Regions from separate parts of the Streptomyces rishiriensis genome, predicted to be linked through region 3. Evidence: riboswitches for the same ligand, from Rfam matches in the RefSeq annotation. Region 3 holds a riboswitch; each other region holds the start of a gene.
What was found. Region 3 has a riboswitch for cobalamin ahead of QF030_RS27760 (ribonucleoside-diphosphate reductase subunit alpha). Riboswitches for the same ligand answer to the same signal wherever they lie in the genome.

Region 1 (7,476 bases), 3.6 Mb from region 3:
TCACCCACGTACGCCTCGGGGTTGGCGCCCGTCAGATGCCGCACCATGGCGACCATGCCGCCGTGGTACTGGAAGTAGTCGTCGGCGTCGACGAGGTCGTGCTCGCGCGTGTCCACGTTCTTGGCCGCCACGGCGATCCGCTTGAACGCCGTCTCCATGTCCCCGCGCGCCGCCCGCCCGTCGAGCCCGCGCCCGTAGGCGTAACCGCCCCAGACGGCGTACACCTCGGCGAGATCCGCGTCCGAACGCCAGTTGCGGGCGTCGATCAGCGGCAGCAGCCCCGCCCCGTAGGCCCCCGGCTTGGAGCCGAAGATACGGGCCGTCGCCCGCCGCCGGTCGCCGTGCCCGGCGGCGTCCTCGTCCACGTGGGCCCGCACGAAGTTGGACTCCGCGGGCTCGGCCAGCTCGGCCACCGCCCGCACCGCGTCGTCGATCAGCCCCACCACGTGGGGGAACGCGTCCCGGAAGAACCCGGAGATGCGCACGGTCACGTCGATGCGCGGCCGGCCCAGCTCGTCCAGGGGCACGACCTCGAAGCCCGTCACCCGGCGCGAGGCGTCGTCCCACACCGGACGGCAGCCGAGCAGCGCCAGGATCTCGGCGATGTCGTCGCCCTGGGTGCGCATCGCGGAGGTGCCCCAGACCGTGAGGCCGACCGACTTCGGGTACTCGCCCGTGTCCTGGAGGTACCGCTGCACGAGGGAGTCGGCGAGCGACTGCCCGACCTCCCAGCTCAGCCTGGAGGGAATGGCCTTGGGGTCGACCGAGTAGAAGTTGCGGCCGGTCGGCAGGACGTTGACCAGCCCCCGCGTCGGCGAGCCGGACGGCCCGGCCGGGACGTAACCGCCGTCCAGCGCCTTGAGGATGTGCCCGATCTCGTCGGTGGTCCTCGCGAGCCGCGGTACGACCTCGGCGCACGCGAACTCCAGCACCGCCACGGCCTCCGGGAGTTCGGTGCCGAGCACCTCACGCACCAGGGCACGGCTCTCGGAGACCGCCCACGCGCGCTCCTCCGCGCCCTCCGCGATCCGCCGGCACAGCTGCTCCAGCAGGTCGACGGCGTCGGCGCCGGTACGGGCGGGGCCCTCGACGAGGTCCGTCAGCTCGACCGGCACCTTCACCGGCGCACCCGGCTCGGCGAGCAACTCCTTCTCGACCAGCCCGAAATGGGCGGCCAGCGCGGCCCGCAGACCCGGCAGCGCGTTCGCCTGCCCGCCCCACACCTGCGAGGCGCGCAGCACGGCCAGCACCAGGTTCACCCGCGCCTCGCCGACCGGACCGCCGCCGAGGATGTGCAGCCCGTCCCTGATCTGCACGTCCTTGATCTCGCACAGATAGCCGTCGATGTGCATGACGAACGAGTCGAAGTCGTCGTCGCCCGGCTGCTCGTCCACGTGCAGGTCGTTGTGCAGCTCCGCCGCCTTGACCAGCGTCCAGATCTGCGCCCGCACGGCCGGCGCCTTCGTCGGGTCCAGGTCGGAGACGAGCGCGTACTCGTCGAGGAGCTGTTCCAGCTTGGCCAGGTCGCCGTAGGTGTCGGCACGCGCCATCGGCGGCACGAGATGGTCGACGACGGTGGCGTGTCCGCGCCGCTTGGCCTGGGTCCCCTCACCGGGGTCGTTGACGATGAAGGGGTAGACGAGCGGCAGGTCGCCCAGGACGGCGTCCGGGGCACAGCCCCCGCTCAGCCCGAGCCCCTTGCCCGGCAGCCACTCCATCGTGCCGTGCTTGCCCATGTGGACGATCGCGTCGGCGCCGAAACTGTTCTCCAGCCACCGGTAGGCCGCCATGTAGTGGTGCGAAGGCGGCATGTCGGGGTCGTGGTAGATCGCGATCGGGTTCTCGCCGAAGCCGCGCGGCGGCTGGATCATCACGACGACGTTCCCGAACTCGAGGGAGGCCAGCACGATGTCGTCCCCGTCGACGTACAGCGAGCCCGGCGGCTCGCCCCACGCCTCCAGCATGGCGTCGCGCAACTTGCGGTCGAGCTTGTCGAACCATGCCCGGTAGTCGGCCAGCGGGACCCGGGCCGGCGCGGCGGCCAGCTGCTCCTCGGTGAGCCATTCGACGTCGTGGCCACCGGCGTTGATGAGCCGGTGGATCAGCTCGTCGCCGTTGTCCGGATGTCCCTGGACGCCGTACCCGGCGTCCCGCAGCGCGTCGAGGACGCGGACGGCCGAGGCGGGGGTGTCGAGACCGACCGCGTTGCCGACCCGCGAGTGCTTGGTCGGGTAGGCGGTGAAGACGAGCGCGAGCTTCTTCTCGCTGTTCGGCTTGTGCCGCAACCGGGCGTGCCGCACGGCGATTCCGGCGACGCGTCCGGCCCGCTCGGGGTCGGCGATGTACACGGGCACGTCGTCCGGGCCCTGCTCCTTGAAGGAGAAGGGGACGGTGATGATCCGCCCGTCGAACTCCGGGATGGCGACCTGCATCGCCGCGTCCATGGGGGAGAGCGCGGCGTCGGACTCCTCCCAGGCGCTCTTCGACGAGGTGAGGCAGAGTCCTTGCAGCACGGGGACGTCGAGGTCGGCGAGCGCGCCGATGTCCCAGGCCTCCTCGTCCCCGCCCGCCGAGGCCTCGGAGGCGTGCGTACCGCCGGCGGCGAGGACGGTGGCGACGAGGGTGTCGGCCCGGCCGAGGATCTCGTACAGCCCCGGGTCCGCCCCGCGCAGCGAACCGCAGTACACGGGCAGGGCGTTGGCGCCGCGTGCCTCGACGGCGTCGCACAGCGTGTCCACGAAGGCGGTGTTCCCGCTCAGTTCGTGCGCCCGGTAGAAGAGCACCCCGACGGTCGGCCGCCCCTCGACGAGGGCGCGCTCGCCGTGGACGCCGAACTCGGGCATCTTCTGCGGCTCCACGAACCCCTCACCGGTCAGCAGCACCGTGTCGGAGAGGAACCGGGCCAGCTCGGTCAGGTTGGCCGGCCCGCCCTCGACGAGGTAGCGCAGCGCCTCCGCCACCACACCGGCGGGCGCCGACGACTCGGCCATCAGCTCCGCGTCGGGCACGGCCTCGCCGCCCAGCAGCACGGTCGGCACCCCCGACGCCGCGAGCGCGGCGAGCCCGTCCTCCCAGGCCCGCTTGCCGCCGAGCAGGCGTACGACGGCGATGTCCGCGCCGTCCAGCAGCCCGGGAAGCTCCTGCTCGACATCCACCCGGGTCGGGTTGCCGATCCGGTACGAGACGCCGGCGGCGGCCCGGGCCGCCAGCAGATCGGTGTCGGCGGTCGACAACAACAACACTGTGCTCATGCGGGCGCTCCCGGTGGAATGAAAGGCAGTCCTTGCGGCGCGCCCGACTCGATGAGCCGCCAGAGCGCGTCGGTGTCCGCGTGCTGTTCGATCAGGTCGCCGAGCCGGTCGAGCTGCTCCTCGCGCAGCCCGGCGAACGAGGTGTCGGCGGCGGGCACGAAGCGACGGCCCGCGGCGGCCGCCACCTCGCGCAGGAAGGCCCGCCGGAATCCGTCCGACTCCAGCGAGCCGTGCCAGTGGGTGCCCCAGACGCCGCCGACCCGGCATCCGTCCAGAAAGGCCTCCCCGCCCAGGACTTCGGCGACCCCGTGATGGATCTCGTACCCCTCGACCCGCTCGCCGAGGGCTTCGCCGACGGGCCGGGTGAGGGTCTTCTCGCGGGCGAACCGCACCCGCACGGGCAGGATCCCGAGCCCTTCGACCCGCCCGCGCCGGCTCTCGACCTTGTCCTCGATGTGCTCGCCGAGGATCTGGAAGCCGCCGCAGATGCCGAGGACGGGCCGCTGTTCGGCGGCCCTGCGCAGGATCGCCTCGGCCAGCCCCCGCTCGCGGAGCCACTCCAGGGCGCGCACGGTCCCCCGGGTCCCGGGGATCACCACCAGGTCGGCGTCGGCCAGTTCCTCGGGGCGGTCCACGAACCGCACGACGACTCCGGGTTCGGCGGCCAGCGCGTCCACGTCCGTGAAGTTGGACATGAGCGGGATCGCGCAGACGGCGACGCGCAGCACGTCCTCGCCGACGGGCGGGGCGGTGTTCGACTCCCGCACGGTCCCGCGCAGCGAGACCCTCAGCCCGTCCTCCTCGTCGATCCCCAGCCCGTGCCGGAACGGCAGCACGCCGTAACTCCGCCGCCCGGTGAGCCCGTGCAGCATCTCCAGGCCCGGCTCCAGCAGGGAGACGTCCCCCCGGAACTTGTTGACCAGGAACCCGGCGACCAGTTCCTGGTCCTCGGGCGAGAGCAGGGCGACGGTGCCGAAGAAGGAGGCGAAGACGCCCCCGCGGTCGATGTCGCCGACGACGAGCACGGGCAGCCGCGCGCCCCGCGCGATCCCCATGTTCACGATGTCGGTCCGCCGCAGATTGATCTCGGCCGGACTGCCCGCCCCCTCACAGATCACCGCGTCATACGTGCCCCGCAACTCGGCGAGGCAGTCGAGAACGGTTCCGAGGAGTTTCTGCTGCCGCCCCCCGTGATAGCCACGGGCGGTCATCTCGCCCACCGGCTTGCCGAGCAGCACGACCTGGCTGCTCTGCTCGCCGCCCGGCTTGAGCAGCACCGGATTCATCAGCGCGGTCGGCTCCACCCGGCAGGCCTGGGCCTGCATGGCCTGCGCCCGCCCGATCTCGGCGCCCTCGGTCGTCACGAACGAGTTGAGGGACATGTTCTGCGCCTTGAAGGGCGCGACCTTCACCCCCTGGCGCACCAGCCACCGGCAGATCCCGGCGGTGACGACGCTCTTGCCGGCGTCGGAGGTGGTGCCGGCGACGAGGAGACCCCCGCTCATGTCGTACGCCCCTTCGGCTGGTTCCTCGCGACGACGCGCGTGGCGGCGATGCGCGCGGCGACGGTCACGCCGAGCGCGAGCAGACCGACGCGGCGGGAGAGCCGCGCGGCACGTTCGATGTCCCGGACGGCGACGGGCCGCCCGGCCGCGCCGTTCAGCACGGGGCGGTGCTCGACCCGTCCGCCGTACGACAGGGTCCCGCCCAGCCGCACCCCGAGCGCGCCCGCGAAAGAGGCTTCCACCGGACCGGCGTTGGGGCTCGGATGGCGGCGGGCGTCGGCCCGCCAGGCGCGCACGGCGCCCCGCGGATCGTCCCCCGCGACGGCGGCGAGCACGGCGGTCAGCCGGGCTCCCGGCCATCCGGCGACGTCGTCGAGGCGGGCGGCGGCCCAGCCGTAGCGCAGATACCTCGGCGACCGGTGACCGACCATGGCGTCCAGGGTGTTGACGGCCCGGAACCCGACCAGGCCCGGCACCCCGCCCACCGCCCCCCACACCAGCGCGCCCACGACGGCGTCGGAGGTGTTCTCGGCGACCGACTCCACGACGGCCCGGGCGATCCCGTCGGCGTCCAGCGCCTGCGGGTCCCGCCCGCACAGATGCGGCAGCCGCTCCCGGGCGGCCTCGACGTCCCCCGCTTCGAGGGCCCGCCCGACGGCCCGGGCCTCCCGGACCAGCGAACTGCCCCCGACAACGGCCCAGGTGGCGGCGGAGACCAACGCGACGGTGGCCGCGGGTGAACGGCGTACGGCCTGTTCGGCGGCGGCTCCCAGGGCCACGGCCCCGCCGGCGCACACGACGGCGTGGAGGGCGCCGCGTCCCCGGTGGTCCCGCCACAGCAGCCGCTCGACGGCACCGGCGGCGCGTCCGAACGCGGCGACCGGATGCCCTCGGCGCGGATCGCCGAGCAGCAGGTCGCCCAGAAGGCCGGTGGCGGCGCCGTACGCGTAGAGGCGATCGGCACGCATCGGCTCAGCCGGCCGTGGGGCCGGGCAGTGAACCGGTGCGGTACCTCAACGGCCGAGCGAGCATGGCGATATGTCCTCACTCAGGGTGTCCACGCCCTGGTTCGACGAGACCGGCGGCGAGAGTTCCTGGCTCCCGGGGGTTACTACCCCGGTGACAGTGGCGGGACCGCGCCGGATTCACACCGGCTTCCTCTTCTGCCGTCGTACATGGCTCGGGCAGTCCACCACGACCCGCTGGAGCCGTCAACTTGCTGTTGACCTGCGAGGCTGGAGTGTGCAGAACCCCACACAGGGACCGACGGCGGAGCCACCGACACCCCTGGGGTGCGGGACGGCGATCCGTCCCGCACCCCAGGGGCGTTCGGGTGGTGCGTGTGTGGATGGTGCGTCAGGCGACGATCAGTGAGATGCCGTACGCCACCGCTGCCGCGCAGGCCGCGAAGCACGCGTACGCGCCGGTCACCGCGAGGGTGGCCGAGCCGCCCTGCGCCGACGCGCGCTCCTGCCGCGACAGGCCCATGATGCCGAGGGTGAACAGGGCGACGAGGCCCACGGTGACCACGAGGCTGACGCCGAAGACGGAACCCAGGGCTGCCCAGTCGATCTTCATGCTGCTTCTCTTCCTTCGTACCGGGTGCGCGGGCTCAGACGGCCGCGGCCGGAGGAGCGGCGGGGGTCGCGGGCTCCGCGGCCGGGGCGGGGATCGTGGCCGTCAGGTCCGTGGTGAGACCGGCGGTGAGGTTGTCGGCCAGGGCGACCGTGGGCGGCGGGGTGACCGCGGCGATCGCCGTCGTGACGACGCCCGCGGGCTCCTCGGACGCGTTGACGTTCGAGGCGTCGACGACCTCGCGCCGGGAGACCTTCCAGATGGCCGCGCTGGAGGCGATCAGGAAGACCGCGACGAGGGCCGTACCCCAGTCGCCCAGGCCGGTGACCGACTCGGCGAGCGCGCCCACCAGGGCCGCGGCCGGGAGCGTCAGGCCCCATGCGACGAACATCCGGGTCGCCGTCGACCAGCGGACCACACCGCCCTTGCGGCCCAGTCCGGCGCCCATCACCGCACCCGAGACCGAGTGGGTGGTGGAGAGGGAGAAGCCGAGGTGCGAGGAGGCCAGGATGACCGTGGCCGCGCTGGTCTGGGCGGCGAAGCCCTGCTGCGGCTGGAGGTCGGTCAGGCCCTTGCCCATGGTGCGGATGATGCGCCAGCCGCCGAGGTAGGTGCCGAGCGCGATGGCCAGGCCGGCGGAGAGGATGACCCAGGTGGGCGGGTCGGAGTCGGGGGCCACGGCACCGCCGGCCACCAGGGCCAGGGTGATGATGCCCATCGTCTTCTGCGCGTCGTTGGTGCCGTGGGCGAGGGAGACCAGGCCGGCCGAGGCGATCTGGCCCGCGCGGTAGCCCTTGGCCGCAGCCTTGCCGTCGGCCTTCTTGCCGAGGGTGTAGGAGAGGCGGGTCGCGAGCATCGCCGCGACGCCGGCGACGATCGGCGCGGCGATCGCCGGGATCAGCACCTTGGTCACCAGGGCGTCACCGTGCACCGCGCCCATGCCGGCCGAGGCGATGGTGGCGCCGATCAGGCCGCCCATCAGGGCGTGCGAGGAACTGGACGGCAGGCCCACCAGCCAGGTCAGGAGGTTCCAGAGGATCGCGCCGACCAGGGCGGCGAAGATGACCTCGGGACGGATGCCGGTCTCGTCGACGAGACCCTTGGAGATCGTGTTGGCGACCTCCACCGAGAGGAAAGCGCCCACA
Region 2 (7,476 bases), 2.0 Mb from region 3:
TCGGCGAGCGCGCCCACCGCCGAGCAGATCTGGCCGGGTGTGCAGTACCCGCACTGGAATGCGTCGCGCTCCAGGAAGGCCCGCTGGAGCGGATGCGGATCCCCGCCGTCGCCGGACAGGCCCTCGACGGTCGTGACGTCGCTGCCGTCCAGGGCGACGGCGAGCAGCAGACAGCTGTTGACGCGCCGCCCGTCGACGAGGACCGTGCACGCGCCGCACTGGCCGTGGTCGCAGCCCTTCTTCGCTCCGGTGAGGTCGAGATCCTCGCGCAGCACGTCCAGCAGCACACGCCGGTGGTCGACGGACAGGGTGTGCGGCTTGCCGTTGACGCGCAGCTTCGTGTCCGATCGGTGGGGCGACGACCGGCGGCCGTGCTCACTGCCCATGTCCTGGTCCCTTCCGGGGCGGTCCGTGGTGCCGTGCAGACCGCGTATCCAGAGTGGGGCCCGTGACACGTACCGGAACGGGGCAATCCGCGCAGGGGCGCGTGCCGGCCGCCCACCGGGCTATCGGTCGGTCGCCTCGCGGTCGTCGTCACCGGTGGCGCCCGGGGCACCCGTGGTGCGCTCCTGTCCCGCCGTCCCGGTGCGGGCCGGCGGAACGGCCGACGCCACCGGGCGCAGGCCCTTGGTCGTCTCCCTGAACCGCTCCAGGGTCCTGCCCAGCTGCTGGAACGGCGAGCCGTTCTTCCTGGCCGGGGCCGGCCGCGGTTCCCCGGCCTCGGCGGCCGCCTCCCGGTACGCGGCCAGCGCCTCGTGGGCTTGTTCGGCGGCCTCCCGGTACAGGTCCCGGGACTCCGTCATCGCCTCCAGCGCCTCCTTGTACATCACCACGAGCTTGCGCTCCCGCGCGAGCTCCTCCTCCGGGGTCAGCAGCCGCCAGTCCTCCCGCAGCGCGGTGAGCGCGGCGTCGGCGCCCTCCGGCAGCGGCCGGGGCAGCGCCGCGAAGCGCCGTACCGCGTCCAGCAGCTCGGTGGGATGCGTGCCGTCGAGGAACACGCTGCGCACCGCGTAGTCGGCGGCGTCGTAGTCGGCCGGAGCGGGGGCGCCGGGAAGGACCAGGGCCCCGCCGCGCGGCACCTCCACCCCGGACTCCTTGAGGGCCCAGTTCACGGTGCGCAGCTGGTGCGGGGCCGCGCGGTGCTCGACGACCCGGTGGTGCAGGCCGGGCGGCAGGAGCCGGACCAGGGACTGCCGGCCCCGCTCGTCGGGCGTCATGGCCTCGTGCACGACGAGGTGGACGGTCCAGGTGTCCCGCAGGGCGGCCCGGAGCGCGCGCCGCAGTTCCTTCTCGTCCCCGGGGAGCGGGTTGGCGGCGAGGAACCGTTCACCGGTGACCGTCTCGTTGCCCCACAGGGCGTCGGGCTCCCAGGACCAGAACATCCCGGCGGGCGAGGGCCACCGCTGGTCCCACGGCCGCTCCGCCTCCGCCGTCAGCGTCCACTCCTGGCCCTGTCCCGACCACTCGGCGAGCCTCAGCCGGGCACGGACGGTCACCTCCCCCTCGACGAGCCAGCGGGCCTCGAAGGCCGTCTCGCCCTCGGGGGTGTCGCTGTCGGGCAGCTCGGCGAAGTCCTGGACGGTCTCGGCGTCCCTGAGTGCCTGGAGGTGTTTGCGCAGGACGTCCGGAGCGGTGGGGCCGGTGTGGCGGCCACGGGTCTGCCACACCGTGGAGGGCGTCGTGGGCGGAACGGTCGCGGAGATGTGTGTGAGTCCATTCGTGAGGGCGGTGACGACGTGGCGACGACGGGCGAAGGCCAGTATCACTCGCCGCGGGGGGTGTGCGATCAAGCGGGTCGGTGGCGCGGGCACCCGCGGGCGCCCCGCCGGGGTGTGCCTTCCCCGGCACGGCACGGGTCACGCGTGCGGATCCGGCCCGTGGGGCCGGCGCTGCGCGCCGGGGGTGTGCGCCACTCGTACGGGGTGTGCGCCGTTCACCACGGCCGGTGCCTGCGCACGCGTGGGCCGTCCGGCTCGGGGACCCGAGAATCGGAGCCGGTGGACAGGGCTCGCCCACCATCCGCGTCGGGGCGAGCCCTGTCCGCGTCGGCCGGCCGGCGACGCGGCCTCTCGGCGTCACCGCCGCGCAGTGTTTCCCGAGCCGGGCGAGCCGGGCGAGCCGGGCGGGCAAGGCGGGCGAGCCGGGCGGGCAAGGCGGCGAGCGCAGGGGGCATGGCGCGTCCGGCTGCCGGCGATCGTGGCGTGGCCGCCGCTTCCCTCCATCGTGATCGCGCGGCTCGTCGCCCCCGTGCGCGACCGGCCCGTTTCTCCCGCGGGGGACGCCGAGCGGGCCGCCGCGCGGCAGCCGGACCGGTTGCGGTGGAACCGGAGGTCCTTCCCGACCGGCAGGTCGTCGCTCCCCCGGCGGGCGAGCGTGAGCAGCACGGTGTCCGGGGCGGCCCGGCGCACCTCGCCGTCCTCGCTGTCCAGGGCCTTGTCGAGAATGTAGGCGGGGACGACGCGGTCGAAGGGGCTGCCCGGATCCCGGAAGGAAGCAACGACATCATGCGCGTCATCGTGACCCGCGGCCCGACGGAGGCATCGGTATGAACGACATCGGGGAACCCGTGCTGCTGCACACCACCGGCAGGGCCGCCCACATCACGCTCGACCGGCCGAGGGCCATCAACGCCCTGAACCACGCGATGGTGCGCCGCATGGACGACGCGCTGAGGGTCTGGGAGCGCGACCCGGCCGTCGAGGTCGTCGTCATCTCCGGAGCGGGGGAGCGCGGTCTGTGTGCGGGCGGCGACATCCGCGCCGTCCACGACGACGCCCGCGACGCCGACGGCGCCGCCTCGGCCCGTTTCTGGCGCGACGAGTACCACCTCAACGCCCGCATCGCCCGCTTTCCCAAGCCCTACGTCGCCCTGATGGACGGCATCGTGATGGGCGGCGGGGTCGGCGTCTCCGCGCACGGCAGCGTCCGGATCGTCACCGAGCGGTCGAGGGTCGCGATGCCCGAGACGGGCATCGGCTTCGTGCCGGACGTCGGCGGCACCTACCTGCTCGCCCGTGCCCCGGGCGAACTGGGCACCCATCTCGCCCTGACGGGTGCGCAGATCGGGGCGGGGGACGCCGTGTCGTGCGGGCTCGCCGACCACTACATGCCGTCCGTCTCGCTCCGGCGGTTCGTCGACGACCTCACGGACCGGCCCGTACGGGAAGCCCTGGACCGTCATGTACGGCCCTTGCCGCAGGGCGAGTTGTCCGGCCACCGGGGGTGGATCGACGCCTGCTACGCGGCCGACACCGTCGAGGAGATCGTCCGACGGCTGTTCGCCCACGGCGGCCCGGCGGCCAAGGAGGCCGCGGAGACCCTGCTGGCCAAGTCGCCCACGGCGCTCAAGGTCACGCTCGCCGCCCTGCGCCGTGCCCGGCGGATCGGCTCGCTGGAACGGGTGCTGGAACAGGAGTACCGCGTCTCCTGCGCAGCCCTGAGCACACATGACCTGGTCGAGGGCATCCGCGCCCAGGTCATCGACAAGGACCGCGAACCCCGTTGGTCGCCGGCCACCCTCGCCGAGGTCACGGCGGCCGACGTGGAGCGCTTCTTCGCCCCGCTCGGCGAGCGTGAACTCGGCCTCGCCGGCCCCTGATCCCACGACGTGGGTCGAGCGGGACCGGCACGGTGATCCGGGTCACCGAGCCGCGGAGAGGGCGATCACGCCGGTTGGGGCGGTATTGGCCAGGGACCCGCCACGCGGTACCGTCGCTCTGATATCGACGACGGCGAGACGGAAGCCGGTGAGAACCCGGCACGGTCGCGCCACTGTGGACGGTGCACCCCGAAAGGGGGCATCGCGAGTCAGACCCGTGGCCGTCGTCATGTGCACCACCGAGATGGGACGCGAACTCCCAGAGGAGGTTCCGCCATGGCGCAGCATGTCGCCCAGCCGACTACCAGCACGCCCGTCGTACCTGCCAAGTTGCCGCTGAAGGACATCGCCCCCTGGGCAGTCTTCTTCGGCGTGCTGATGCTGGTCCTGCTGTACTTCGTCGGCGCGGAGCAAGGCGCCACCGCCGTCGTCTCCGGCGAGGACGTTCACGAGTGGGTGCACGACGCCCGCCACCTGCTCGGCTTCCCCTGCCACTGACCCGAGGGGAACCCCGGCACACCCATGAACTCCGCAACGGTGCGAAACCTGCTCGTGCGGGGCATGCTCGCCGGCCTGGCCGCCGGCGTGCTCGCCCTGATCGTCGCCTACTTCCTCGGTGAGCCGAACGTCGACAGCGCGATCGGCTTCGAGGAATCCCATGCAGCCGCCCACGAGCACCACGAGGTGGAACTCGTCTCCCGCAGCCTGCAGTCCACGGCCGGTCTCGCCACCGGCGTGCTGATCTACGGGGTGGCCTTCGGCGGCATCGCCGCCCTCGCCTTCTGCTTCGCCCTCGGCCGCGTGGGCCGCCTCGGCCCCCGGGCCACGGCCCTGCTGCTGTCGGGGGCCGCCCTGCTGGCCGTGTACGTCGTGCCGTTCCTGAAGTACCCGGCGAACCCGCCCGCGGTGGGCGATCCCGACACCATCGGCAAGCGCACCACCCTGTACTTCCTGATGATGGTGCTCGGCGTACTGCTCGCGGTCGCCGCGGTGATCCTCGGCAAGCGGCTGGCGCCGAGGCTGGGCACCTGGAACGCGACCGTCGCAGCCGTCCTCGGCTTCGTGCTCGTCATCGGACTGGCCTACGGGTTCCTCCCCGCCGTCAACGAGGTGCCGGGCGACTTCCCGGCCGCCCTGCTGTGGCGGTTCCGGCTGTCCGCGCTCGCCCTGCAGGTCACGCTCTGGGCGGGCTTCGGCCTCGTCTTCGGCGAACTGGCCGAACGGCTGCTGCACCCCGGGCCCGCCGCGGTGACCGCGGGCACACCGGTGGCCGCCCCACGGTGACGTGACCGGGACGACGACCCGGCTGGAGGGCCCGCGGAATGGTCCGGGGGCCCTCTCCCCGTACGCGAGCCGACGCCGGATCAGCGGCGGGAGCGGCGCGCGAGGACGGCGGCATGAACATCCGACCCGCCGTCGCCGCACGGCAGATGCCCGGCTCGTCGCGCTCGCCCTCGGCGGTTTGCCGTGAGCCGTGAGGCGTGCGGCGACACCTGCCCCGGGCCGACCCCTCCACCTGGACCGCGAGGACCTGGTCGCCGTTACGATCGAGTCCGCTGACACGGCCCGCGTTCCGCTCGCGGGCGTCAGCCGGATCCCGGGGAGGGACTGTGATCGTCGTCGTCGGCGCCGGACTCATGGGAGCGGCCACCGCCTGGCAACTGGCCCGCAGGGGCCACGAGGTCACGCTCGTCGAGGCGTACGACGTCGGTCACCGGCACGGCAGCTCGCACGGCAGCTCGCGGATCTTCCGGCGGGCGTACGCCGACCCCTTCTACGTACGGCTGACCGGGCAGGCGTACGAGCAGTGGCGGGAACTGGAGGACGACAGCTCGACCCCCTTGCTGCGCACGACCGGCGGGCTCGACATGGGCGAGGAGCACGACCCGAAGCTGATCGCCGACCTCCTCGGCGCGGCCGGAGTGCCGCACGAACTCCTCGGCCCGGAAGCCGCCGCCGAGCGCTGGCCGTACATCCGCGTCACGGGCCCGGTGCTCCACCACCCGGACGCGGGCGTGGTCGACGCCGACGAGACCGTCAGGGCCTGCGTACGGCGGGCGGTCGAGCACGGAGCGCAGGCGGTCCTCGGCACCCGGGTCACCGGCGTCGACGTCCGGGGGAGCGGGAAGGCGCGCCTGAGCACCGACGACGGCCGTGAGATCGTCGCCGACACAGTGGTGATCGCGGCCGGCGCCTGGTTGCCCGAGCTCGGACTGCCCGTGGCCCTGCCACCGCTGCGGGTGACCCAGCAGCAGGTCTTCCACTTCCGGCAGCGGGACCCGTCCGTCCAGTGGCCGACCCTGGTCTGGGACGGGGCGCTGCACCTCTACGGTCTGCCGTCCGGAAGCGACGGGGGCCCGCTCCCCGCGGTCAAGGTCGCCGAGCACGACCGCGGCACCCCGGCCACCGCCCGCACCCGCAGCGGGGTCGTGGACCCGTCGTCGCGGACGCGGGTGAGCGGCTTCGTGCGCGACCGCCTCCCGGGCCTCGAGCCGGACCCGGTCGCCGAGGCGACCTGCCTCTACACCACCACCCCGGACGAGGACTTCGTCCTCGACCGCCACGGCCCCCTCGTCGTCGTCTCCCCGTGCTCCGGGCACGGCGCCAAGTTCGCCCCGCTCATCGGCGCGATGGCCGCCGATCTGGCCACCGGTCGCGCCGAGCCGCATCCCCGCTTCCGTCTGGGACGCACGGCATAGGATCGCGGCATGGCGCTGCGACCCGTTCAGCTGGTCATCAAGGCTCTTGACGCCTCGGCGGTCGGCCGGTTCTGGGCGGAGGCGCTCGGCTGGACCGCGTACAGCCCGGGCGTGACCACCTACGTCGGACCCCCCGGCGGCCTCGTCCGGCCGGATCCGGTCGCCGTCGGCGTCGATGTCGTTCCCGTCCCGGAACCCAGGACGACGACGAAGAACCGGGTGCATCTCGACCTCGCCACCACCTCCGCGGCCCATCAGGCGGAACTGGTCGCGCGCCTGCGGGCCCTCGGTGCGACGCCCGCCGACGTGGGCCAGGGCGATGTGCCGTGGACGGTCCTCGCCGACCCCGAGGGCAACGAGTTCTGCGTGCTGGAGCCCCGGGAGGTCTACCGGGACACCGGGCCGATCGCCGCGGTGGTGGTCGACTGCGCGGATCCGCGGGCCATGGCCCGGTTCTGGGGCGGGGCGACGGACTGGACCCTGCACGAGGCGACCGACGATCATGCCGTGCTGCGCTCGGCCAAGGGCGGGGGCCCGTATCTCGAGTTCCTCCGCACGCCCGACGTGAAGACCGTGCCGGACCGCGTCCATCTCGACCTGCTGCCGTACCCCGGTGACGACAGGGCGGCGGACGTGGCCCGGCTGCGGGCCCTCGGCGCCACCGACCTCGACCTCGGCCAGGGCGATGTCCCGTGGACGTGCCTGACCGACCCCGAGGGCCACGAGTTCCGCGTCCTCGCCCTGCCCTGACCCGGAGCGGCTCGATCCCTCCGCGGAGGGGGCCCACGACGAGGGCGACGTACCCGCCGCGGTACTGCGCCGCCCCGGGCGGGCGGGGGCGGAGACCAGCGCCCGCCCGCGCCCGCCCGGTCGTGGGTCCCGGCGATGTGCGCCGGATGTCCGCCGGCGGGCGCCGAGGCGGAGGCGGCTGGACGGGCGCGGAATTGTTCGGGCCTCTCACGTGCTGTTGTATCCACAGAAGCTGGAACGTCGACGGTGTGCGAGCGAGCAGCGCACGTGGCCGAGGCGAGAGAGACGGAAGGTGCTGAGATGGCAGCGCAGACGCAGAGGGCCGTGCTGGCGGGCGGATGCTTCTGGGGGATGCAGGACTTGATCCGCAAGCTCCCGGGCGTGACGGCGACGCGGGTCGGATACACCGGCGGTGACGTCCCGAACGCG
Region 3 (7,476 bases):
GTGGGAGTCCCTGGAGAGCCTGCTCGGCAAGGAGGGCGTGGCCACCGCCAACGGCCCGCTGCACCGCCGCCAGCGGCGCACGATCCAGCCCGCCTTCCGGCTCGACGCGATCCCCGGCTACGGGCCGATCATGGAGGAGGAGGCGTACGCGCTCGTCGAGCGCTGGCGGAAGGGCGAGGTGCTCGACGTCACCGCCGAGTCCTTCCGGGTGTCCGTGCGCATCTCGGCCCGCTGTCTCATGCGCGGCAGCTATATGGACGCCCGGTCCGAGCGCATCACCTCCGCACTCGCCACACTGTTCGCCGGTATGTACCAGCGCATGGTGGTGCCCCTCGGGCCCCTTTATCGGGTACCGATTCCGGCCAACCGTGAATTCAACCGGGCGCTGGCCGATCTGCATCGGCTGGTGGACGAGATCATCGCCGACCGCCGCGCATCCGGTCAAAAGCCGAACGATTTGCTGACGGCTTTGCTGGAGGCGAAGGACGAGAATGGCGAACCGATCGGGGAACAGGAGATCCACGACCAGGTCATCGCGATACTCACCCCGGGCAGTGAAACAGCGGGCTCCGTGGTGATGTCGCTGCTCCACGTCCTCACCGAGCACCCCGACCAGGTGGACAAGATCCGCGAAGAGGTGAAAAGCGTCGTCGGTGACCGGCCGGTCGCATTCGACGACGTCCGAAAGCTCCAGCACACCGCCAATGTCATCGTCGAGACCATGCGGTTGTATCCCGCCGTATGGATATTGACCCGGCGCGCGGTGACCGAGACCGAGCTCGGCGGCTACCGCATTCCGGCGGGCGCCGACATCGTCTACAGCCCGTACGCCGTACAGCGCGATCCGCGGTCGTACGAGCGGCACACGGAGTTCGATCCCGACCGCTGGTTGCCCGGCCGCTCCTCGGAGGTGCCGAAGTACGCGATGACGCCGTTCGGCGTCGGCAACCGGAAGTGCCCGAGCGACCACTTCTCGATGGCCGAGCTGACGCTGATCGCAGCGGTGGTCGCGTCCGCGTTCCGCTTCGAGCCGGTGCCGGGCTCCGACAACCGGACGCACATCGGCATCACACTCCGGCCGCGGCGGCTGCTGCTGCGGGCGGTGTCCGGGTGAGAGCCACGGCTCAGGCGACGGCCCGCGGGCCGCGGAACGTGCGCCGATAGGCGTTGGGGGAGGTCCCCAGCGCCTGCACGAACTGGTGACGCAGGGCGCCGGCCGTACCGAAGCCGGTGCGCCAGGCGATCGCGTCCACCGTCTCGTCCGTCGCCTCCAGCAGGTGCTGCGCCAGCAGCACCCGCTGGCGCAGCAGCCAGCGATAGGGGGTGGTGCCCGTCTCCTGCTGGAAACGGCGGGCGAACGTGCGCGGTGACATGTGGGCGCGTTCCGCGAGCTGCTCCACCGTGACCTCCTCGTCGAGGTGCTGCTCCATCCACGCGAGCACCTCGCCGACGGTGTCGCACCGTGACCGGGGCAGCGGCCGCTCGATGTACTGGGCCTGGCCGCCGCTCCGGTGCGGCGGCACCACCATCCGCCGGGCGATCCGGTTGGCGACCTCGGGCCCCTGCTCCTTGCGGACCAGGTGCAGACAGGCGTCGATACCGGCGGCCGTGCCGGCCGAGGTGATCACCGGGTCCTCGTCGACGTACAGCACGTCCGGCTCGACCACCGTCCGGGGAAAGCGCCGGGCCAGCAGGTCCGCGTGGCGCCAGTGCACGGCGCAGCGCCGGCCGTCGAGCAGCCCCGCGGCGCCCAGCACGAAGACCCCGGAGCAGACGCTGAGGACCCGGGCGCCCCGGTCCACGGCCCGGCGCAGCGCGGCGAGCAGCTCGGGCGGATACGCGCGGTCGACGTTCTCGTCCGCGGCCGGAACGGCGATCAGGTCGGCCTCGTCCAGCCGGTCGAGGCCGTACGGAGTGGACACGGTCAGGCCGCCGACATGGGTGCCCAGGACCGGGCCCTCGGCCGACACCACGGCGAAGTCGTACACCGGCAGTCCCTCGTCGCTGCGGTCGAGGCCGAACACCTCACAGACGACGCCCAGTTCGAAGGGATGCACGCCGTCGACGAGAACGGCCGCCACGTTTTTCAGCATGCTGCCAGTGTGCACCCGTAGTGGCAGGAATTTGAAGGTGTGCGGCAGTCCTGCCACTCACGGTCAGGAGCGTCCGGCACAACACTGGTGTCCATGAACACGAACCAGATCGAAGGCCTCATCGGAATGCTCATGGTCCTCGGGATCCTCGTCCTCCTGGTCCTCCCGTCCGCGCTCGGCATCGTGCGCGACCGGCGCGCCGACCGGCAGATCAGGGAGGCCCAGGAGGCCCGTGGGGAGCGGGAGGGTCAGAAGTCCTCGTCCAGGTCGACGGTGCCCTCCACCGCGACCTGGTACGCCGAGGGACGGCGCTCGAAGAAGTTGGTCAGCTCCTGAACACCCTGGAGCTCCATGAAGGAGAAGGGGTTCTCCGAGCCGTACACCGGGGCGAAGCCGAGCCGCGACAGACGCTGGTCGGCGACGCACTCGAGGTACTGCCGCATCGAGTCGGTGTTCATGCCCGGCAGCCCCTCGCCGCACAGGTCGCGCCCGAACTGCAGCTCGGCCTCGACGGCCTCCCGCAGCATGGCGGTCACCTCTTCCTGGAGCCGGTCGTCGAAGAGGTCCGGCTCCTCCTTGCGGACGGTGTCGACCACCTCGAAGGCGAAGCTCATGTGCATCGTCTCGTCACGGAACACCCAGTTGGTGCCCGTGGCGAGGCCGTGCAGCAGCCCCCGGCTGCGGAACCAGTACACGTACGCGAAGGCGCCGTAGAAGAACAGGCCCTCGATGCACGCGGCGAAGCAGATCAGGTTGAGCAGGAAGCGGCGGCGGTCGGCCTTGGTCTCCAGCCGGTCCAGCTTCTCGACCTCGTTGATCCACTTGAAGCAGAACTCGGCCTTCTCGCGGATGGAGGGAATGTTCTCCACGGCGTCGAAGGCGGCGGCGCGGTCCGCCGGGTCGGGGAGATAGGTGTCCAGAAGCGTCAGATAGAACTGGACGTGGACGGCTTCCTCGAAGAGCTGCCGCGACAGGTAGAGGCGCGCTTCGGGGGAGTTGATGTGCTTGTACAGCGTCAGCACGAGGTTGTTCGCCACGATGGAGTCGCCCGTCGCGAAGAACGCGACCAGCCGGCCGATCATGTGCTGCTCGCCCTCGGACAGCTTCGCCAGGTCGGCGACGTCCGAGTGGAGATCGACCTCCTCGACGGTCCAGGTGTTCTTGATGGCGTCCCGGTAGCGCTCGTAGAAGTCCGGGTAGCGCATCGGGCGGAGGGTCAGCTCGAAGCCGGGGTCGAGCAGGTTCTTGGCGGACACGGTCTTGGCTTCGCTGGTCATTACTGGCAGGCCTCGCAGGACTCGGGGTTCTCAAGGGAGCAGGCGACGGCCTCTTCCGAGGTCACCTGCTGCACGGGGATGGCGGCGGGGGTCTGCGCCTGGGCGGCGCGCGCGATGCGGGTCGCCGGGCGGGAGCGCAGGTAGTACGTGGTCTTCAGGCCCGACTTCCAGGCGTACGCGTACATCGAGGAGAGCTTGCCGATGGTCGGCGTCTCCAGGAACAGGTTCAGGGACTGGGCCTGGTCCAGGTACGGGGTACGGGCGGCGGCCATGTCGATCAGGCCGCGCTGCGGGATCTCCCACGCCGTGCGGTACAGGGCGCGCACCTCGGCCGGGATCCAGGCGAAGTCCTGCACCGAGCCGTTGGACTCGCGCAGCGCCTCACGGGTGCGGGCGTCCCACACGCCGAGGTCCTTGAGCTCCTGCACCAGGTAGGAGTTGACCTGGAGGAACTCGCCGGACAGCGTCTCGCGCTTGAACAGGTTGGACACCTGCGGCTCGATGCACTCGTACACCCCCGCGATGGACGCGATGGTGGCGGTGGGCGCGATGGCGAGCAGCAGGGAGTTGCGCATGCCGGTCTCGGCGATCCGCTCGCGCAGGGCCGCCCAGCGCTCGGGCCAGGCGAACTCCACGCCGTAGTGGTCCGGGTGCAGCACGCCCCTGGCCGTACGGGTCTTCTCCCAGGCCGGCAGCGGGCCGTTGCGCTCGGCCAGTTCGGCGGAGGCCTCGTACGCGGCGAGCATCACGCGCTCGGCGATACGGGTGGACAGCGCCTTGGCCTCGGCGGAGTCGAAGGGCAGCCGCAGCTTGAAGAAGACGTCCTGGAGGCCCATCGCGCCCAGGCCGACCGGACGCCACCGGGCGTTGGAGCGGCCCGCCTGCTCGGTCGGGTAGAAGTTGATGTCGACGACCCGGTCGAGGAAGGTGACGGCCGTACGGACGGCCTCGTCCAGCCGCTCCCAGTCGATGGTGCCGGCCGTCGTGTCGACGAAGGCTCCGAGGTTCACCGATCCGAGGTTGCAGACCGCCGTCTCGCCGTCGTCCGTGACCTCCAGGATCTCCGTGCAGAGGTTGGAGGAGTGCACGACGTGACCCGGCTCGGCCGTCTGGTTGGCGGTGCGGTTGGCCGCGTCCTTGAAGGTCATCCAGCCGTTGCCGGTCTGCGCGAGGGTACGCATCATGCGGCCGTAGAGGTCACGGGCGGGGATGGTCTTCCTGGCGAGACCGGCCGCCTCCGCCCTGCGGTAGGCCGCGTCGAACTCCTCGCCCCACAGGTCGACGAGCTCGGGCACGTCGGCGGGGGAGAACAGCGACCAGGGGGCGTCGGCGTTGACCCGGCGCATGAACTCGTCCGGGATCCAGTGCGCGAGGTTCAGGTTGTGCGTCCGGCGGGCGTCCTCACCGGTGTTGTCCCGCAGCTCCAGGAACTCCTCGATGTCGGAGTGCCAGGTCTCCAGGTAGACCGCGGCCGCCCCCTTGCGCCGGCCGCCCTGGTTCACCGCGGCGACCGAGGCGTCGAGCGTCTTCAGGAACGGCACGATGCCGTTGGAGTGCCCGTTGGTGCCGCGGATCAGCGAACCGCGGCTGCGGATACGGGAGTACGACAGTCCGATGCCGCCCGCGTGCTTCGACAGCCTGGCCACCTGGTGGTAGCGGTCGTAGATCGAGTCCAGCTCGTCCAGCGGGGAGTCCAGGAGATAGCAGGACGACATCTGGGGATGCCGGGTGCCGGAGTTGAAGAGCGTGGGGGAGGACGGGAGGTAGTCCAGCCGGCTCATCAGCCCGTAGAGCGCGGCGACCTCGTCCACCGAACGGGACGTGTCGTCCTCGGCGAGACCGGCGGCCACGCGCAGCAGGAAGTGCTGGGGTGTCTCGACGACCTTGCGGGTGATCGGGTGGCGCAGCAGGTAGCGGCTGTGCAGGGTACGGAGCCCGAAGTAGCCGAAGCGGTCGTCGGCGCCCTCGTCGATCAGCGCGTCGAGGCGGACCGCGTGGATCCGCACGAACTCGGCGGTGCGGTCGGCGATCAGGCCCTCGCGGTGGCCGACGGCGACCGATCCGGTGAACGACGTGACGCCCTGGGAGGCGGCCTCCGCGGCGATGCTGATCGTCAGCAGCCGGGCGGCCAGCTTCGAGTAGGCGGGGTCCTCGGAGATGAGGCCCGCGGCCCCCTCCGTGGCCAGCTCGCGCAGCTCCGCCTCGTCGGCCCGGGCGGACCGGCCGCGCAGGGCGGCGGCCGCGACCCGGCCGGGGTCGGCGTCGGGCAGGTCGGCGGTCAGCTCGGTCAGGGTCCGCAGCAACGCGGTACCGGGACCGTCGGTCTCCAGCTCGGTGACGGAAACCGGATCGGCTGGCGCGATGGTCACGTGGGGCACTCCCTCGCTCGGCGACGGGCCTTGCGGAGGGCAGGGGGCAGCTCGCGAGCGCGGGGGCGTCGCGTCCACCGGCCCATTCCACGAGACCCGGACGTCAGGGCACCCGGACCGGACGGCCGGGCGCGCTGTCGGCAGGACCTCGGACTGAACAGGCGTGCGCATATGGGTATGGATGCACGCGAGTACACCGTTGCGGGACAGTTCCGGATTCGCACCGGATTCCCCTGCGGCGACAGCGAGCATGAGCATACATCTTGTGCTCACTCGTCACGCCACCCCCAGATGTTGTGTCGGGGTGGTTTCAGAGCGTCAACTGTCGCGCGGACGGAGCGATGTCGTCCATGCCGGGAAATGTCCACCGGGCACACGACGGCGGGCCGCCGGATTCCTCCGACGGCCCGCCGGACGCGGTGCTCGACGACCTGGCTAGTGACCGGCGCCCGCCGTCGCCGGGGGCAGCTCCACCGCCACGCCCGGGTCGCCGGCGTCCGCCGTGTAGTCCTCCGGCTTCGTCTCGTCGATGCCGTCGGGGGCCTTGGCAGCCTTCAGGACGAAGGTCAGCACCACGGTGACGACGACGTTGATCAGGAACGCCGTGAGACCGATGTAGCCGATCTCGCCGATGCCCGGGATCTCCTTCGACGAGCCGCCGAAGTGCTTCTGGGTCGGGGACGCGACGCCGTACGCGGCGACGGTGCCGTAGATCATGCCGACCGCCCAGCCGGCGAGCAGGGCCCAGCGGTGGAACCAGCGGGTGAAGAGGCCGCCGACCAGGGCCGGGAAGGTCTGGAGGATCCAGATGCCGCCCAGCAGCTGGAAGTTGATGGCGACCGTCTTGTCCATGGTGAGGACGAAGACCAGGGCGCCCACCTTGACCAGGAGCGAGACCAGCTTGGAGACCTTCGTCTCCTGCGCGGGCGTCGCGTCCGGCTTGATGAAGTCCTTGTAGATGTTGCGGGTGAAGAGGTTCGCGGCCGCGATCGACATGATGGCCGCGGGCACGAGCGCGCCGATGCCGATCGCCGCGAACGCCACACCCGCGAACCAGGACGGGAACATGTCCTCGAACAGCTGCGGGATCGCCAGCTGACCGTTGGTGACCTTGACCCCGGCCGCGATCGCCATGAAGCCCAGCAGCGCCAGCAGGCCCAGCATCAGGGAGTACAGCGGCAGGATCGTGGTGTTGCGGCGGATCACCTCACGGCTGCGGGACGACAGCGTCGCCGTGATGGAGTGCGGATACATGAACAGCGCCAGCGCCGAGCCCAGCGCCAGCGTGGCGTACGTCCACTGACCGGGTTCGGCCGGTGCCAGCGCGCCGCGCGGCTTGCCCGTCGCCGGGTTGGTCTGGCTGAACGCCTCGCCCGCCTTGGCGAAGATGTCGTCGAAGCCGCCGAGCTTGATCGGGATGTAGATGATCGCCACCGCGATGACGATGTAGATCAGCGTGTCCTTCACGAACGCGATCAGCGCGGGCGCCCGCAGGCCCGAGGAGTAGGTGTAGGCGGCCAGCACGCCGAACGCGATCAGCAGCGGCAGGTCCTTCACGAACCAGTTGGTGTCCTCGCCGCCGCCGACGCCCATCACGTCGAGCACGGCCTGGATGCCGACCAGTTGGAGCGCGATGTACGGCATCGTCGCCAGGATGCCGGTGACGGCGACCGCGAGCGAGAGCCCCTTCGAGCCGAACCGGCCGCGCACGAAGTCCGAGGTCGTCACATAGCCGTG

Region 1: linked by a shared signal. The riboswitch ahead of QF030_RS11605 (cobalamin biosynthesis protein) and the one ahead of QF030_RS27760 (ribonucleoside-diphosphate reductase subunit alpha) in region 3 are both predicted to bind cobalamin.
Region 2: linked by a shared signal. The riboswitch ahead of QF030_RS36320 (CbtB domain-containing protein) and the one ahead of QF030_RS27760 (ribonucleoside-diphosphate reductase subunit alpha) in region 3 are both predicted to bind cobalamin.

The regions. Positions count from the first base shown of each region.
Region 1 covers NZ_JAUSWV010000002.1:2,049,038-2,056,513, reverse strand. Annotated here, with positions in the region: gene cobN (cobaltochelatase subunit CobN) at 1-3,251, opposite strand, end outside; gene QF030_RS11610 (cobyric acid synthase) at 3,248-4,756, opposite strand; gene QF030_RS11605 (cobalamin biosynthesis protein) at 4,753-5,724, opposite strand; cobalamin riboswitch at 5,823-5,975, opposite strand; gene QF030_RS11600 (hypothetical protein) at 6,113-6,334, opposite strand; gene QF030_RS11595 (inorganic phosphate transporter) at 6,369-7,476, opposite strand, start outside.
Region 2 covers NZ_JAUSWV010000002.1:7,636,525-7,644,000, forward strand. Annotated here, with positions in the region: gene QF030_RS36305 ((2Fe-2S)-binding protein) at 1-386, opposite strand, end outside; gene QF030_RS36310 (hypothetical protein) at 507-1,667, opposite strand; gene QF030_RS36315 (enoyl-CoA hydratase/isomerase family protein) at 2,546-3,598, shown strand; cobalamin riboswitch at 3,687-3,839, shown strand; gene QF030_RS36320 (CbtB domain-containing protein) at 3,875-4,096, shown strand; gene QF030_RS36325 (CbtA family protein) at 4,121-4,882, shown strand; gene QF030_RS36330 (FAD-dependent oxidoreductase) at 5,209-6,297, shown strand; gene QF030_RS36335 (VOC family protein) at 6,307-7,047, shown strand; gene msrA (peptide-methionine (S)-S-oxide reductase MsrA) at 7,348-7,476, shown strand, end outside.
Region 3 covers NZ_JAUSWV010000002.1:5,648,067-5,655,542, forward strand. Annotated here, with positions in the region: gene QF030_RS27740 (bifunctional albaflavenone monooxygenase/terpene synthase) at 1-1,114, shown strand, start outside; gene QF030_RS27745 (helix-turn-helix domain-containing protein) at 1,125-2,093, opposite strand; gene QF030_RS27750 (hypothetical protein) at 2,187-2,429, shown strand; gene QF030_RS27755 (ribonucleotide-diphosphate reductase subunit beta) at 2,342-3,370, opposite strand; gene QF030_RS27760 (ribonucleoside-diphosphate reductase subunit alpha) at 3,370-5,739, opposite strand; cobalamin riboswitch at 5,862-5,997, opposite strand; gene mctP (monocarboxylate uptake permease MctP) at 6,175-7,476, opposite strand, start outside.